Regions from separate parts of the Caballeronia sp. LZ003 genome, predicted to be linked through region 1. Evidence: riboswitches for the same ligand, from Rfam matches in the RefSeq annotation. Region 1 holds a riboswitch; the other holds the start of a gene.
The links. Region 1 has a riboswitch for thiamine pyrophosphate ahead of thiC (phosphomethylpyrimidine synthase ThiC). Riboswitches for the same ligand answer to the same signal wherever they lie in the genome.
Positions count from the first base shown of each region.

Region 2: another riboswitch for thiamine pyrophosphate. It lies ahead of QCE79_RS12870 (FAD-dependent oxidoreductase); the one in region 1 lies ahead of thiC (phosphomethylpyrimidine synthase ThiC).

Region 1 covers NZ_JARUXJ010000001.1:1,052,951-1,060,504, reverse strand. Annotated here, with positions in the region: gene QCE79_RS04870 (hypothetical protein) at 143-2,299, opposite strand; gene QCE79_RS04865 (EamA family transporter) at 3,281-4,219, opposite strand; TPP riboswitch at 4,521-4,660, shown strand; gene thiC (phosphomethylpyrimidine synthase ThiC) at 4,838-6,769, shown strand; gene QCE79_RS04855 (glycine zipper domain-containing protein) at 6,990-7,202, shown strand; gene QCE79_RS04850 (hypothetical protein) at 7,410-7,554, shown strand, end outside.
Region 2 covers NZ_JARUXJ010000001.1:2,847,081-2,854,634, reverse strand. Annotated here, with positions in the region: gene QCE79_RS12895 (glutamate synthase-related protein) at 1-278, shown strand, start outside; gene QCE79_RS12890 (glutamate synthase subunit beta) at 357-1,823, shown strand; gene QCE79_RS12885 (DUF1828 domain-containing protein) at 1,887-2,672, opposite strand; gene QCE79_RS12880 (hypothetical protein) at 2,674-3,156, opposite strand; gene QCE79_RS12875 (ABC transporter ATP-binding protein/permease) at 3,296-5,038, opposite strand; TPP riboswitch at 5,287-5,414, shown strand; gene QCE79_RS12870 (FAD-dependent oxidoreductase) at 5,617-6,759, shown strand; gene thiS (sulfur carrier protein ThiS) at 6,778-6,975, shown strand; gene QCE79_RS12860 (thiazole synthase) at 7,002-7,554, shown strand, end outside.

The DNA of each region.
Region 1 (7,554 bases):
CCTAAACGCCTAATCAAACTGACACTTATGCCGAAGCATTCAGATGATGATTTTTCAAAGCACAAGCGCCGGTTCGCCCGGAAGCTCGGCTGAAAATAATCGCGGGGGATTGGCAAGTAGCGCCCTTCCCCCGCGAAATCGCTTACCAGCGATAACCCGCCTGCGCCTTAAGCGCAACTGGGCCGCCGCTCGCCGACGAAACGGCCACGCCGACATTCAGGTTCGTCGTCGCTTGATACGCTGCCGCAACGCCGACAGCAGTCGAGGTGCCGTAATTCCCGACAGCTGCGCCAACCCATTTTTCACCGGTATTGAGCATCGGAATGCTCGGAATAGCCAGGGTCGACGCGGCTGCCCGGTCGCTGTAATGCTTCATCTCGTTCTTGGCATCCGCGACGGCTCGATCGGTATATACGTTCGCGCCGGCAATCGCGTTGTCGGTGTACGAGTCTGCCTGCTTCACTGCACTGGTCACTGCGCCATTCAGTTGATCGACATTCACCGCATCCGTTCCCTGCGTACCGGTGGCGACATTCTTAATTTGACGCGCGCTTTCAGCTGAGCCCACTGAAACAGTGTTCACGCGGTCCGCTACCGAGTTGGCGCCGAGGGCGATAGACCCGTCTGCGCTTGCATGAGCGTTCGCGCCTACTGCCAAAGAATGTGCAGCACTTGCGATGGCAACTTCTGACGAATCGCCATCAGCTGCAAAGAAGGAGCTTGAGCCGCCCGACAGTGCGACGACGGGTGCCGCGCCTACATTCGAAGTTGCGCCGACGAGCGACGGCGTGCCGACTTCGGACACATCGGCGCTTACGTGCAAAGGCGCGCCAACGAAGGTTGCTCTCACGCCACCCTGCATAGCCGAGATGTTCGCTGTGTTTTGTGCAACCTGAGCGCTTACCGCGTTCAACTGCGACATATTAACAGCGTCGGTGTCGCCGACTCCACTTGCAACACCAATGATTCGCCTGCTATAGCCAAAGTCGCCGCCGACACTGACCACGTTGTCCAGGCCGTAATCGTTAGAGTTTGCCCCCAGCGCAACTGAATTGACTCCATACGATTGCGCGCCGGAGCCCAACGCAAGTGACTTGATGTTTTGAGCGTATGAGCCATTCCCGAAGGCGGCACTTTGCTCCCCTTCAGATCGGCTAAAACCGCCCGCGGCAACGCTATACCATCCCGAAGCATTCGATTCGGCACCAAGGGCTAACGTGAACTTGTCAGTAGCTTGCGCGCTACCCCCGAGCGCGACCGCACTGAACTTCAGTGCCTTCGCTTCGTTGCCGAGGGCAACTGCATAACTGTCAGCGCCCACTGCACTGCCGCCGATCACCACCATGTTGTTGCCGCTAACGTTTATATAGCGCCCGATCGCGATACTGCTGTCCCCGGTTACTTGAGTCCGCGTGCCCAAGGCAATCGAATTAGGGCTATTCGCCTGCGCACTCCAACCCGTCGCGATCGCGCCATATGCGCCGGCGTAGGAACCTTCGCCAATCGCAATTGGGGCATCGCTACTGCCAGCGGATGCGTGATTCCCTAACACGGTACTGCTACCCGACCCGGATGCTCCGTTGCCAACAACCAAGCTGCTACTCGACCCGGATGCGCCAATCCCAACTACCAAGCTCCTATCAAGCGCACGTGCATTGGTTCCGAGCGCCGTACTATAACTATCGGCATAGGAACCAGCGCCAAGCGCAGTCGCACTATAGTCCCCACCCCAGGCATTCGTACCGATAGCGACACCGTTCAAACTCGCCCGGGCGTTCGCTCCAATTGCCGTTGCATCGGCATAGCTGGCATTCGCATGGGGCCCAATAGCGACGCTATTTTGTTTCGCGCTCGAACTTGCTCCAATCGCAACGGCCGCGAGATCACCCGAGTAACCGTCCGCAGTCGATGACACCTGTGCGCCGTTTCCAATAAGAACGCTACCTGTAACATCGTTGTATTGATTGTTCCCGATCATCGTTGCGCTGGCTTTGGCTACATTGCTATCGCCAATCACCGTCGCCGTGGCATTTACCGTATTGTTATCGCCGTAAATATTCGTTCCATCGCGCGATACCCCGGATGCCAACGAGTCGCCCCAACCCGTCACCGTCCCTGCAAATGCGCTTGACGTAGCCATCGCTGCCAAGCTGGTAAGCACCGCCAGCGTGACTGGTTTGAACCGAAAAGCATGAAATTTCATATATAATGATCGTATAAGAAAGACAAGTTGTGATGCGTAATTGCGCTGCGTTAGACGCCCGGCCAAGGTTCGTCTAACGTAGTTTTTTGTAGGCACGATAGTCGTCGCTAAAGCCTCCTTTATTGCTGTGCCAATGCTCGGACCGTTGTTAATAGAAACGCGGCGATAGCGGGTTGGCTGCATTGGTTTGGACAGAGATGCACCAATGACCAAAGACTCCGCCAAAAATCAAGCAATTCGTTTTTATTCTGTTGTTATCTCGTATTAAAAATCATCCATATGCCTTGAATGGCGTTTCTAAGCTCAACCTACTTCAGGATGGGATGGAGCCAAAGCGGATACCGAGGAATTTTGAAGGTCCTGCTCTTACTCGATTAATCAACCTGCTTCCAAACACTATAACCAATGTAATTGAAAGCAATGAAGCAACGCTTCAAATTTTTCGAATTTGCTTATTTTTGAGTCTATCGGGACTACACCCGGAGGGGGCCATTGCGCCTTGCATAGCGGACATGCAGCATTATGTCTTCATGAACGCAGCTCCATGCACACAAGTATGTGCTACGTTTTTTAAAAAACAATCGCTCAAAGAAGCTAAATATAAATGTGGATGTGGTCGCTACAGCGCGCCATTCATTCACGTGACATGAGTTATTTTCAGACGCCTATCGTGTGACGGACGTCGTGTGCAGACGCGGGAGGAAGTGCCCGGCAAGCTTTTCATTGGACGCCACCTGATCGCGCTATAACGCGTCGGTAGAGGAAACAGCAAGCTGTTTTAGCTCAAGCGTCCATCACCTGATCGAGACCATTCGAATTCGCGGCTAACTAGTTGCACTCGCGGCGGTTCGTGCTACGGCGTGCTATGAGAAAGGGGGATGGTGGCTCGGAAGCGCGCGAGATTTCTTAGGTAATGAAACTGATGACGTAACGGACCACGGTGCTTTTTCTAACAAGTCAAGTCAAGTCAAGCTAGTCCCGATTCCTATCTACGATAGTTGCTATCTTTACAAGAAGCGTCGGGCGGCGATTCAGTTTTATTCGACAGCCCTTGCCTACAAGGCCAGATTCCTGCGCTCAAACCAACTCCCGCCGCCGATAATCAAACCAAAACGACAACGCAACGCTCATCAAAATCACGACCGTGGCAACAACCGTCCACTGCGTGATGATTTCCCCAAGCAACAAAGCGCCCAATAAAACCGCGACGACCGGATTCACGTAAAGACAACTCGTCGCGACAATCGTGCTCGTGTTCCGAATGAGAAAGTTATAAGCGACATACGCGGCCATCGATCCGATCACGACGAGATACAAGAACGAAAACCCCGCGCCCATGCTCATCGTGCCAAGGCGCTCGCCTGACACGAACGCGATGACAGTCGCGATAAGCCCGCCAAGCCCGATCTGCAACGCAGTCGACATCAGCAGATCGGAAGGCTGCGAAAGACGGCTTGCCAAATGCGCCCCGCCCGCCCAAAAAATTGCCGCGCACAAGATGGCAAGCGTGCCGACGGTCGAGCTCGGCGAGGGATCGCCATGATTGAGCAACACGATACCCACGAGACCCAGCGCCACCGCAAACCATTCGCCCTTCGCCACACTGCGCCCGGCAAGCGCGGTGAAGATCGTCGCGAAGAGCGGCACGGTAGCCACCATCACGGCAGCCGTGCCGGTTCCCACCGTGCGCATGCCGTAAGCCATCATCCCGCTCGACAAACCTTCGAGCAAAGTCCCGACGATCGCTGCATTCCGTACTTCACGCGCCGTCGGCCACACCGCCTTGCGATGCACGGCAATCGCGAAGAGACCGACGCCAGCGCACAGGTTACGCAGGCCGCCGAGCATGAGCGGCGGAAACGATTCGAGCGCCAGGTGAATGCCGAGATACGTCGATCCCCACACGAGATAAACGACGGCCAACGCGAGCGCGACGCGTCCCTTGAGGCTGCGAGGAGCGCGAAACGGAAAGCGGTCGGGAAAACCGAGCGGCAGACGCGGAGGTACGGCAGACATGCATTACTCCGCGAAGCGCGCCCGGATCGGGGCAAGAGACTTGCAATGGGGACTGCCGCCAATCGACCGAACGGGGCATGAGCTTGAAGAACGCGCGCGCCAGGTGACGAACGAGGCGGGACTGACGATGGACGGCATGACGGAGCGAAAGAAGTGCGGAAGCGACAGGCGGGGCGACTGCTGACGACATCCGGGTAAGTACCGAAAATCGCGCGCTCGCCATTATGCAGTAAGCGCCTGCGCTTCAGCGCAAACTTCGCGAACGGTTGCCAAGATGCCACGCCACGATGTATGGTGACGCCTGCTAACGCGGGGGTCCTGCGTTGCACATCGCGATTCGTCCGGCTGCGTCGACTGAATGGCCCGTGCAATGTGGGTGAGAAATACCCTTTGAACCTGATCTGGATAATGCCAGCGCAGGGAAGCGTTCGGGCCTCGGCGCACGGTATCTCTCTCACGCGCCACGTCTTCTCGGGCCCGCACCTTTCCATCTCGTTCCTCCCTGTCTAGCTCCTGAATCAGCCGAGCTCGCCGGCGTTCGTTTGTTCGTCGTTCATTCGATCGCCCGCGTGCTCGCTGTCAATTACCGTCCCTGCGACTGAAAAGGAGAAACAGCACATGAATGCGAATCCCAAGTTCCTGTCCGAAAACGCCATCGTCGATGCAGCCGCCATCGCGCCGCTGCCCAACTCGCGCAAGGTCTACGTGACGGGTTCGACGCCCGACATCCGCGTGCCGATGCGCGAGATCACGCAGTCCGACACGCCCGACAGTTTCGGCGGCGAAAAGAATCCGCCGGTGTATGTGTACGACACGTCCGGCCCCTACTCCGATCCGGACGCGAAGATCGACATCCGCTCCGGTTTGCCCGCGTTGCGCGCCGGCTGGATCGAAGCGCGCGGCGACACCGAGGAACTCGCGGGTCTTTCGAGCGAATTCGGCCGCGAGCGCGCCGCCGATCCGAAAACGGCCGAGCTGCGCTTCCCGGATCTGCATCGTCATCCGCGACGCGCGACGCCCGGCAAGAACGTGTCGCAGATGCATTACGCGCGGCAGGGCATCGTCACGCCGGAGATGGAATACATCGCCATTCGCGAGAATCAGCGCCGCGCCGAATACCTCGAAAGCCTCAAGACGAGCGGTCCGAACGGCGAAAAACTCGCCGCGATGATGGGCCGTCAGCATCCCGGCCAGTCGTTCGGCGCGGTGCCTTTCGACAAGGACGCCCTGAAGGCCATCACGCCCGAGTTCGTACGCGATGAAGTGGCGCGCGGCCGCGCGATCATCCCCGCGAACATCAATCACCCGGAAAGCGAGCCGATGATCATCGGGCGCAACTTCCTCGTGAAGATCAACGCGAACATCGGCAATTCGGCGGTGAGTTCGTCGATCGGCGAGGAAGTCGACAAGATGACCTGGGCGATCCGCTGGGGCGGCGACACGGTGATGGACTTGTCCACGGGCAAGCATATTCACGAGACGCGCGAGTGGATCATCCGCAATTCGCCGGTGCCGATCGGCACGGTGCCGATCTATCAGGCGCTCGAAAAGGTCAACGGCAAGGCGGAAGACCTGACCTGGGAAATCTTTCGCGACACGCTCGTCGAGCAAGCCGAGCAAGGCGTCGATTACTTCACCATTCACGCGGGCGTGCGTCTGCAATACGTACCGCTGACGGCCAACCGCATGACGGGTATCGTCTCGCGCGGCGGCTCGATCATGGCGAAATGGTGTCTCGCGCATCATCGGGAAAGCTTTATCTACGAGCACTTCGAAGACATCTGCGAGATCATGAAGCAGTACGACGTCTCGTTCTCGCTCGGCGACGGCCTGCGTCCCGGCTCCATCTACGACGCGAACGACGAAGCCCAGCTCGGTGAACTGAAGACGCTCGGCGAACTCACGCAGATCGCGTGGAAGCACGACGTGCAAGTGATGATCGAAGGCCCCGGCCATGTGCCGATGCAGCTCATCAAGGAGAACATGGACCTGCAACTGGAACGGTGCGACGAGGCGCCCTTCTACACGCTCGGGCCGCTCACCACCGACATCGCGCCGGGATACGATCACATCACCTCGGGCATCGGCGCGGCGATGATCGGCTGGTTCGGCACCGCCATGCTTTGCTACGTCACGCCGAAGGAGCATCTCGGACTTCCGAACAAGGACGACGTCAAGACCGGCATCATCACTTACAAGCTCGCGGCGCACGCGGCCGATCTGGCGAAGGGTCATCCGGGCGCGCAGGTGCGCGACAACGCGCTATCCAAGGCACGCTTCGAGTTTCGCTGGGAAGACCAGTTCAACCTCGGCCTCGATCCCGACAAGGCGCGCGAGTTTCACGACGAAACCTTGCCGAAGGATTCCGCCAAGGTCGCGCATTTCTGCTCGATGTGCGGCCCGCACTTCTGCTCGATGAAGATCACGCAGGACGTGCGCGACTTCGCGGCCAAGCAAGGCGTCTCCGAAAGCGATGCGCTCGCCAAGGGCATGCAGACCAAGGCCATCGAGTTCGTGAAGAAGGGCGCGGAGATTTATCAGCCGACCTGAAGCAAACGCTGACTGTACGCAACGGCCTGTGCTTCCTTGCAGGCCGTTTTTGCATGGCGCGCGCGTGCACCGTTTCGGGCATCTTTCCTGCTGATAAGCGAACGAACCGGCGAAAAAAACGTTGCGGCGTCCGTCGATGAAAGCCAGATCGTGATCGAACGGCAGGACGCGTGGGCAAAGCCGCGGCCGTTTCATTGATCAATCGTTCTGGAGAGTCGACATGAAAATCATCAAACAAATCGGCGCCGCAGCAGTGGTCGTTTCCCTTCTCGCCGGACTCACGGCCTGCGACAACATGACGACGCGTCAACGCGATACGGCTGTTGGCGCTGGTGTTGGCGCCGCGGGTGGGGCCGTGATCGGCGGAAGCGCGTTATCGACGTTGGGGGGCGCGGCAGTAGGCGGGGTTATCGGCAATCAAGTCGGGAAGTAAGCGGGCGATCCACAGCCATCTTATGCGGCAAGCAGCGATGCTTGCCGCCGCTTCGATCGAGGGCTGTTTCAGGATTGATACACGCCGAGGTTTGTTAGCGGACGCGCGACGCGCACGCCGCAACGATCGAGTAAGCTCCTTCTTAACGGACCCTTCCTCGCAATCGCATAGGTAGAGTCCGGCAAGCCGCAAGCAAGGAGCAGCATCATGATTTCCCCGCGCATCATCTTCGGTTACAGGGCAGCGGCCGTTTCGCTTGCTGCCGGATTGCTTCTCGGCGGATGCTACCTGCCGTATCCCGACTACCCCGCTTATTACTATCCGCCGGTTCCCGCTGCCTACACGCAACGTG
Region 2 (7,554 bases), 1.8 Mb from region 1:
GCAACAAGACCATGGTGGCGCTCGATCCGGTGCTGCAACAGGCCGAACAGGAGCGCACGGTGGATCGCGCGCTGTGGCATGCCGGCAAGACCGACGAAGCGCTGCTCAAGGGTTTGATCGAGCGTCACTTCCAGTTCACCGGATCGCCGCGTGCCAAGGCGCTGCTCGAGAACTGGGATGCGTCGCGCCGTCAGTTCGTGAAGGTGTTCCCGACCGACTACAAGCGCGCGCTCGGCGAGATCGGCGCGAAGAAGGCAAAGGACGCACTCGCGGCCTGAGCGGTCTCACTATAGAAGAGCTCTCCGGTACGCCGGAGAGCGAGTTCCTCACCAAATACAGAGAAAGAAGAGAACCACATGGGCAAGGCAACCGGTTTTCTCGAGTTCGAACGCCGCCACGAGGCGTACGAAGCACCGCTGACCCGCGTCAAGCATTACAAGGAATTCGTCGCCGCGCTGACCGATGAAGACGCCAAGGTTCAGGGCGCGCGCTGCATGGACTGCGGCATTCCGTTCTGCAACAACGGTTGTCCGGTGAACAACATCATTCCGGACTTCAACGATCTCGTGTTCCGTCAGGACTGGAAGAGCGCGATCGAAGTGCTGCATTCGACCAACAACTTCCCCGAGTTCACGGGACGCATTTGTCCGGCGCCGTGCGAGTCGGCTTGCACGCTCGGTATCAATGACGATCCGGTGGGCATCAAGTCGATCGAGCACGCGATCATCGACAAGGCGTGGACCGAAGGCTGGGTCGCGCCGCAGCCGCCCAAACACAAGACCGGCAAGAAGGTTGCGGTGGTCGGCTCCGGTCCCGCCGGGCTCGCGGTCGCGCAGCAACTGGGACGCGCCGGTCACGACGTGGTTGTGTTCGAAAAGAACGATCGCATTGGTGGTTTGCTGCGTTATGGCATTCCCGACTTCAAGCTGGAGAAGTGGCTGATCGACCGCCGCATGCGCCAGATGGAAGCGGAAGGCGTGTCGTTCCGCACCAACGTGTTCATCGGCAAGGACGCGCTGCCGGGGCACATCGGCAATACGGCCAAGGAAACCATCACGCCGGACGAACTGAAAGAACAGTTCGATGCGGTCGTGGTGGCGGGCGGTTCGGAAACGCCGCGCGATCTGCCGGTGCCGGGGCGCGAGCTGGAAGGCATCTATTACGCGATGGAATTCCTGCCGCAGCAGAACAAGGTTAACGCAGGCGACAAGCTCGCGGAGCAACTGGTCGCGAAGGGCAAGCATGTCGTCGTGATCGGCGGTGGCGACACGGGTTCGGATTGCGTCGGCACCTCGAACCGGCATGGCGCTAAGGGCGTGGTGCAGTTCGAACTGCTCGCGCAGCCGCCCGAGGAAGAGAACAAGCCGCTCGTGTGGCCCTACTGGCCGATCAAGCTGCGTACGTCGTCGTCGCATGAAGAGGGTTGCGAGCGTGACTGGTCGGTTGCGACGAAGCGTTTCGAAGGCAAGAACGGCAAGGTCGAGAAGCTGATCGCGGTGCGCGTCGAGTGGAAGAACGGCAAGATGCAGGAAGTGCCGAACAGCGAGTTCGAGCTGAAGGCCGACCTCGTGCTGCTCGCCATGGGCTTCACGCAGCCAGCTTCGCCGGTGCTGGATGCGTTTGGCGTCGACAAGGACGCGCGCGGTAACGTGCGCGCCTCGACCGAAGGTGACAAAGCGTATTACACGTCGGTGGACAAGGTGTTTACCGCGGGCGATATGCGGCGCGGTCAGTCGCTCGTGGTGTGGGCGATTCGCGAAGGGCGCCAGTGCGCGCGGTCGGTGGATGCGTATTTGATGGGCAGTAGCGAATTGCCGCGATAAGAGAGCGGGGTTGATGGGAGAAAAGGGCGGGCCTTTGGGGTTCGCCCTTTTTTGTTGGCGGGGTTATGCCGTTCTCAGGCGATGGCGGATTTTCTTTTCGAGTGCGCCTTTCGCGTCGAGCGAGTCCACCATGTCGTTGGCGGCGTTCATCAAACGACGTAAATCACCGCTTGGTAACGCGCTGGCATCCTGAAAAACCACGATCGAATCGAACGACTCGATGTGCTGATCGATATGCTGAAGGACGATAGTTGCCAGCCGCGCTCGTTCCCGCGTGGCGACACCGAATACGAAAAGAGGTGCGCGGCCGCCTCTGAGCGAGAAGTCGATTGGGTAGTCAGCGGCGTCGGGAACTTGCGGCGCCAGATAGTTCTCGAGCACGTTGTCTACTCCGACAATCTCTATCAGATGACGCTTCAGGTCGTCGGAAAAAGTCGATGCGACACGTGACTTGTTCCATGTCTTTAGGTCGTTGACGCGCACCAAGGCTTGATCATAGCGAAGCAAAGACATGCCGAGTGAAGTTTCGTCTGACTCGGACACGATCTGCCCATCTTCTCCAAGGCGCGCGCCGTATTCCGCCAGCATCTTGTCCAGCAGCACACGGCGTGGACCGCGCGTGAGAAGAGTAGCGTCGGAGTCGTAGGAAATGCGCATCAACGTCGTGCCCGCATCTTCGATGAGCCAGCCGCCCATCGTTTGACGAAGCCAGACCGTCACGTAGTCGCCATCCGGTTCCAGCAGCGGCATGGACAAGCGAAGCGCATCACCGTCTTGTGCCACGTCCAGCTCGGAACACCATGACTCGCAGAGCAGTCGTTTAACCGTATCAGGTGCGTCGCGCAGCATGTCAGAACTCGAGCTCGGATTGAAACGGGTTGTAGTCAAGCAAGTCGACGCTGCAATCCCTGCAGAGACAATCAAATGCTCCCTCAACCGAATTGTAGTCGTAGACCGATTCAGCATAGCCGTCCGGATCGTGGCCGGCACGCATGTATCGTTCGGTGGCGACATGCTTGTGACAGCCTAAGGGAACCTTGACGCGCTCGATAACATTTCTGTGCCCGTGATAAGGACCGTTGTAACGCACGAGCACAAGGGTTGCATCAGGTGACCACACACGCGCGAGACCGACTGAAAACGCACTGGCTCTGGTCAGCGAGACGCGAAGAAAGAGCCGATAAACCTGTGTCATATCGCGTGCATCGTGGAGCACGTAATTCTTTTCGCGGTGACCGCCTTTCGTTACCCACCGCGCCCCCTTGTTGACGATGGATTTTGGCGCGTGGCGCATCGATGCGAGATCGTCGTCTGTCAGTAGAAGGAAGTCCATCGATTATTTGTGACTGTCTGCCGTAACGCTTCGAAGTCTATGACGTCGCGCGCAGGGCAAGTTACTCACCGCCACAAATAAGAAAAACCGCACCCACAATTGCTCGCGGATGCGGTTCTTCATTCAGCAAGAGACGGAATCAAGCCTCCGCCATCGTCCTCTCTATCTCGATCCGATAATCATGGAACAGCGCCACCGACTCCCGGTGCGCAACGCTCAAAATCGCCGCCTTCGGCAAACGTTCGACGAGCGTGTTATAGATATGCAGTTCGTTATCCGCATCGAGCGCGCTGGTGGCTTCGTCGAGGAACAGGAAGTCGGGCTTGTGCAGCAGCACGCGCGCGGCGGCAAGACGCTGTTGCTCGCCCGGCGACAAGCTGCGCGCCCAGTGCGCACTTTCTTCCAGGCGGTCGCCATACTCGGCCAGATTGCACAGACGCAGCGCCTCGCGCGATTCCTCGTCGGTGAAGGTGCCACCCGGCGACGGATAGCTCAACGCCGCGCGCAGCGTACCGATCGGCAGATAGCTCACTTGCGGGATAAACAGCATCTTCGCGTCGACGGGTGCGTCGATACTACCGTCGCCAAACGGCCAAAGGCCCGCCAGAGCCCGCATCAGCGTGCTCTTGCCCGCGCCCGACGGCCCGACTATTAGCCAGCGCGATCCCGGTTCTATCGTCACGTCGCCCACGCGCGAAAGCGGCGTGCCATTCGGCAGTGCGAGCGCAAGCCCCTTGGTCTTCAGCGCTTTCGTGCTCGTGTAATGCAGGTTGATACCGCCATGCGCCGTTGCCGGCGACGTTTCCTCGCGGATATGCGTCGAGCGCATCACACGCTTGAATTCGCGCAGACGATTCACCGTGGCGCGCCATTCGACCAAGGTCGAGTAACTGTTGATGAACCAGGAGAACGAATCGCTGACCGTGCCGAACGCCGATGAAATCTGCATCAAGACGCCGAACGAGAACGCGCCCGCGAAGTAGCGCGGCGCGGCAACCATGATTGGGAAGATGATGGCGATCTGTCCGTAGAAACTGAGCACGAAGGTCATGCGCTTCGTGTACTTCATGATCATCCACCAGTTGTCGCGAATGCGCTGGAAGATGGTCTTCGCGTTGGCCGTCTCGGTGGCGATGCCATCGTAAAACGCGATCTGCTCGGCATTCTCGCGCACGCGAATCAGCCCGAAGCGGAAATCGGCCTCGACCTTCTGTTGCTGGTAGTTGATCGACACCAGCGGATGTCCGACCTTCTGGATGATGACCGAGCCGATGATCGCGTAAAGCGCCGCCGCCCAGACCATGTAGCCGGGAATGACAAGCGGCGTGCCGAATGCCGTGATGGTCAGCGCGCCCGCGAGCGTCCACAAAATGGTGATGAACGTGACGAGCGTGACTAGCGTGGAAAGCAGATCGAGCGACAGAGACAGCGTGGTGGTCGCGAAGGATTGCAGGTCGTCGCTGATCCGCTGGTCGGGGTTATCGGCGAGACGGTCGCGTTCTATGCGGTAAAAAGCGCGGTCGCCGAACCACTGTTCGAGATACTTGTTGGTCAGCCACTGGCGCCAGCGGAAGCCGAGCATCTGCCGCAGATACCTCCCATAAACCGCGAGCAGAATGTACGCGAAGGCGAGGCCGGTGAAGACCAGCAGAAGGTGCGGAAAGTCGTGGACGTTCTTGTTCTGCAGCGCGTTGTAGAACGCCGCGCTCCAGCTGTTGAGCCGCACGTTGATCCATACGACCGTCATGTTGATCGCGATGATGGCAACAAGCAGACCCCATGCGAAGCCGCGCTCCTCCGAGACCCAGTAGGGCTTGATGAGGCTCCACGCAGAGACCGTGTCGGCTTGTTGCTGCGTGTTTTCCGGTTGAGAATTGGCCATGACCTTCCTGATGATATGCCGGTCCGAGTTACGAATGGACGCACCGCGCCGCGATACTCACACGCGCAGCCTCTTTCCTGTCCCGCAGATTGTTCAGAGGTTCCCTTAACTGCCGCTTAATTCCGTGCTCATTCGCACAACCATGCGGAGAACCATGCTCGCGGCATTGTGCCAGAGTGCCGACCGAGGCGACCAAAGGCGGGGAATCCCGGTTTGCAGCGGCTTTGGCTTTCATGGTCTAATGATCTTCGACGAAACAGGGGTGCTTCGCGCGCGATGTCATCGAATTATCGGTGTGCTGGCGCGGCGAGGCTGAGAGAGACCCTTTGCACCCGATCCGGGTAATACCGGCGAGGGAAGTTTCCGGAGAACGCGCGGCCGTCGCGCCTTTCCTCCAGGTTCTTCCATCATCTTTCTTTTCCGCCTGGCGCGCGTTGTTTGCGCTGCCGCTGCCGGGCCGGTCTCTCCTCTGCAAGTTTTGTCTTCGCGTTCGTGCGTTTGCTGCACGGCGTTATCAGTCGTGGATAAGACCGGAGCGGCGCCCAGCCTCGTTTCGATCGACAGGAGACATCGGAAAAGTGAACACGATCCATCAGCCCGCCGCGCGCCGGCCAGACTTCGCCGTCATCGGCGGAGGACTCGTCGGGCGGCTCGTGGCGTGGCAACTCGCGGGCGCGGGCCACGGCGTCGCGCTATACGAGCGCGGCGACGAGGCGGGCACGCAGTCGGCTGCGTGGGTGGCCGCCGCGATGCTCGCGCCGCTCGCCGAGGCGACGAGTGCGGAGCCGCTCGTCGTCGAACTCGGCGCGGCGTCGCTGGAACGCTGGCCGGGGCTCATCGCCGATTTGCCCGAGCCGGTTTACTTTCAGCGCAACGGCACGCTCGTCGTCTGGCACGGCGCGGATCGCGCGGAAGCGCCGCTATTCGAACGCAGGTTGCGCGCCAACGCGCCTGCGAGCTTGCTCGATGGCGGCTTCGTCAAGCTCGCGGGCGCGGAAGTCGCGCAAGCGGAACCCGCGCTCGGCACGCGTTTCGCGCAAGGCTGGCTGCTGCCGCACGAAGGTCAACTCGACAATCGTCAGGCGCTTCGAGCGCTCGCGGCCGGACTTGGGGCGCGCGGCGTGCGCACGCACTGGAATTCTCCGGTCGATGCTCTGCCCGACGCGCGCTGGATCATCGATTGCCGTGGGCTGGGCGGCAAAACGGCGTGGCCCGCGTTGCGTGGTATTCGCGGGGAAGTGGCGCGCGTGCATGCGCCGGGCATCGGGTTGTCGCGGCCGGTGCGGCTGCTGCATCCGCGTTATCCGCTGTATATCGCGCCGAAAGAGGACGATCTTTACGTGATCGGCGCGACCGAAGTCGAAGGCGAGGACATGTCGCCCGTGAGCGTGCGCTCGGCGCTGGAACTGATGAGTGCGGCATTCGCGGTGCATCCGGGTTTCGGCGAGGCGCGCATCCTCGAACTCAATTCTCAGTGCCGGCCGACGCTGCCGGATCATCGGCCGGCCATCGTCTGGGACGGGGCGCGGACCGTGCGCGTGAACGGCCTGTATCGGCACGGCTTCATGATCGCGCCGGAAGTCGCCGATGCCGCCTGCGCACTCGCCCAAGCCATCGCGGGCGGAACCGTCGCGGACGCCGCATCGTTCGCGGATTATCGCGGCGGCGCGCGCTGGTCCGAACTTCTGCATAGCGAACCGGCCATCGCGGCCGCGCTCTAGTCATCGAAAGTCAAAGCCATGAACATCCACATCAATCAGCGCGAATTCAGTCTGACCGATGCCGCCACCGTCACCGACGCGCTCGCCGTATTCGGCGCCAAACCGCCGTTCGCGGTCGCGCTCAACGGACAGTTCGTCGCGCGCGGCGAGCACGGCACGAAGACGCTTCGAGCCGGCGACAAGCTCGACGTCGTGTCGCCCGTCGCGGGCGGCTGAATCTATCGAATCCGAAGGATCGAATCATGACCTCACACACCGCCGCCCATAGTCTTACGCTCTACGGCCAGACGTTCCCGAGCCGTGTGCTGCTCGGCACATCGCGTTATCCGTCGCTGCAATCGCTTTCGGATTCCATCGATGCCGCGCGGCCCGGCATGGTGACCGTCGCGCTGCGCCGTCAGTCCGAGACTGGCGAGGCCGGTTTTTTCGAAGTCCTCAAGCGTCACGGCGTCGCGCTGCTGCCAAACACGGCGGGCTGCCAGAGCGTCGATGAAGTGCTGACCACCGCCTACATGGCGCGCGAGGTTTTCGACACGCCGTGGATCAAGCTGGAACTGATCGGCGACGACTACACGTTGCAGCCCGACCCGATCGGCCTCGTCGAAGCGGCGGGCAAGCTCGTGCGCGACGGCTTCAAGGTGCTGCCTTATTGCACCGAGGATCTCGTGATCGGCCGCCGTCTGCTCGATGCCGGCTGCGAGGCGTTGATGCCCTGGGGCGCGCCCATCGGCACCGGCAAGGGCGTGACCAATCCCTACGGTCTGCGCACGTTGCGCGAGCGGCTGCCAGACGTGC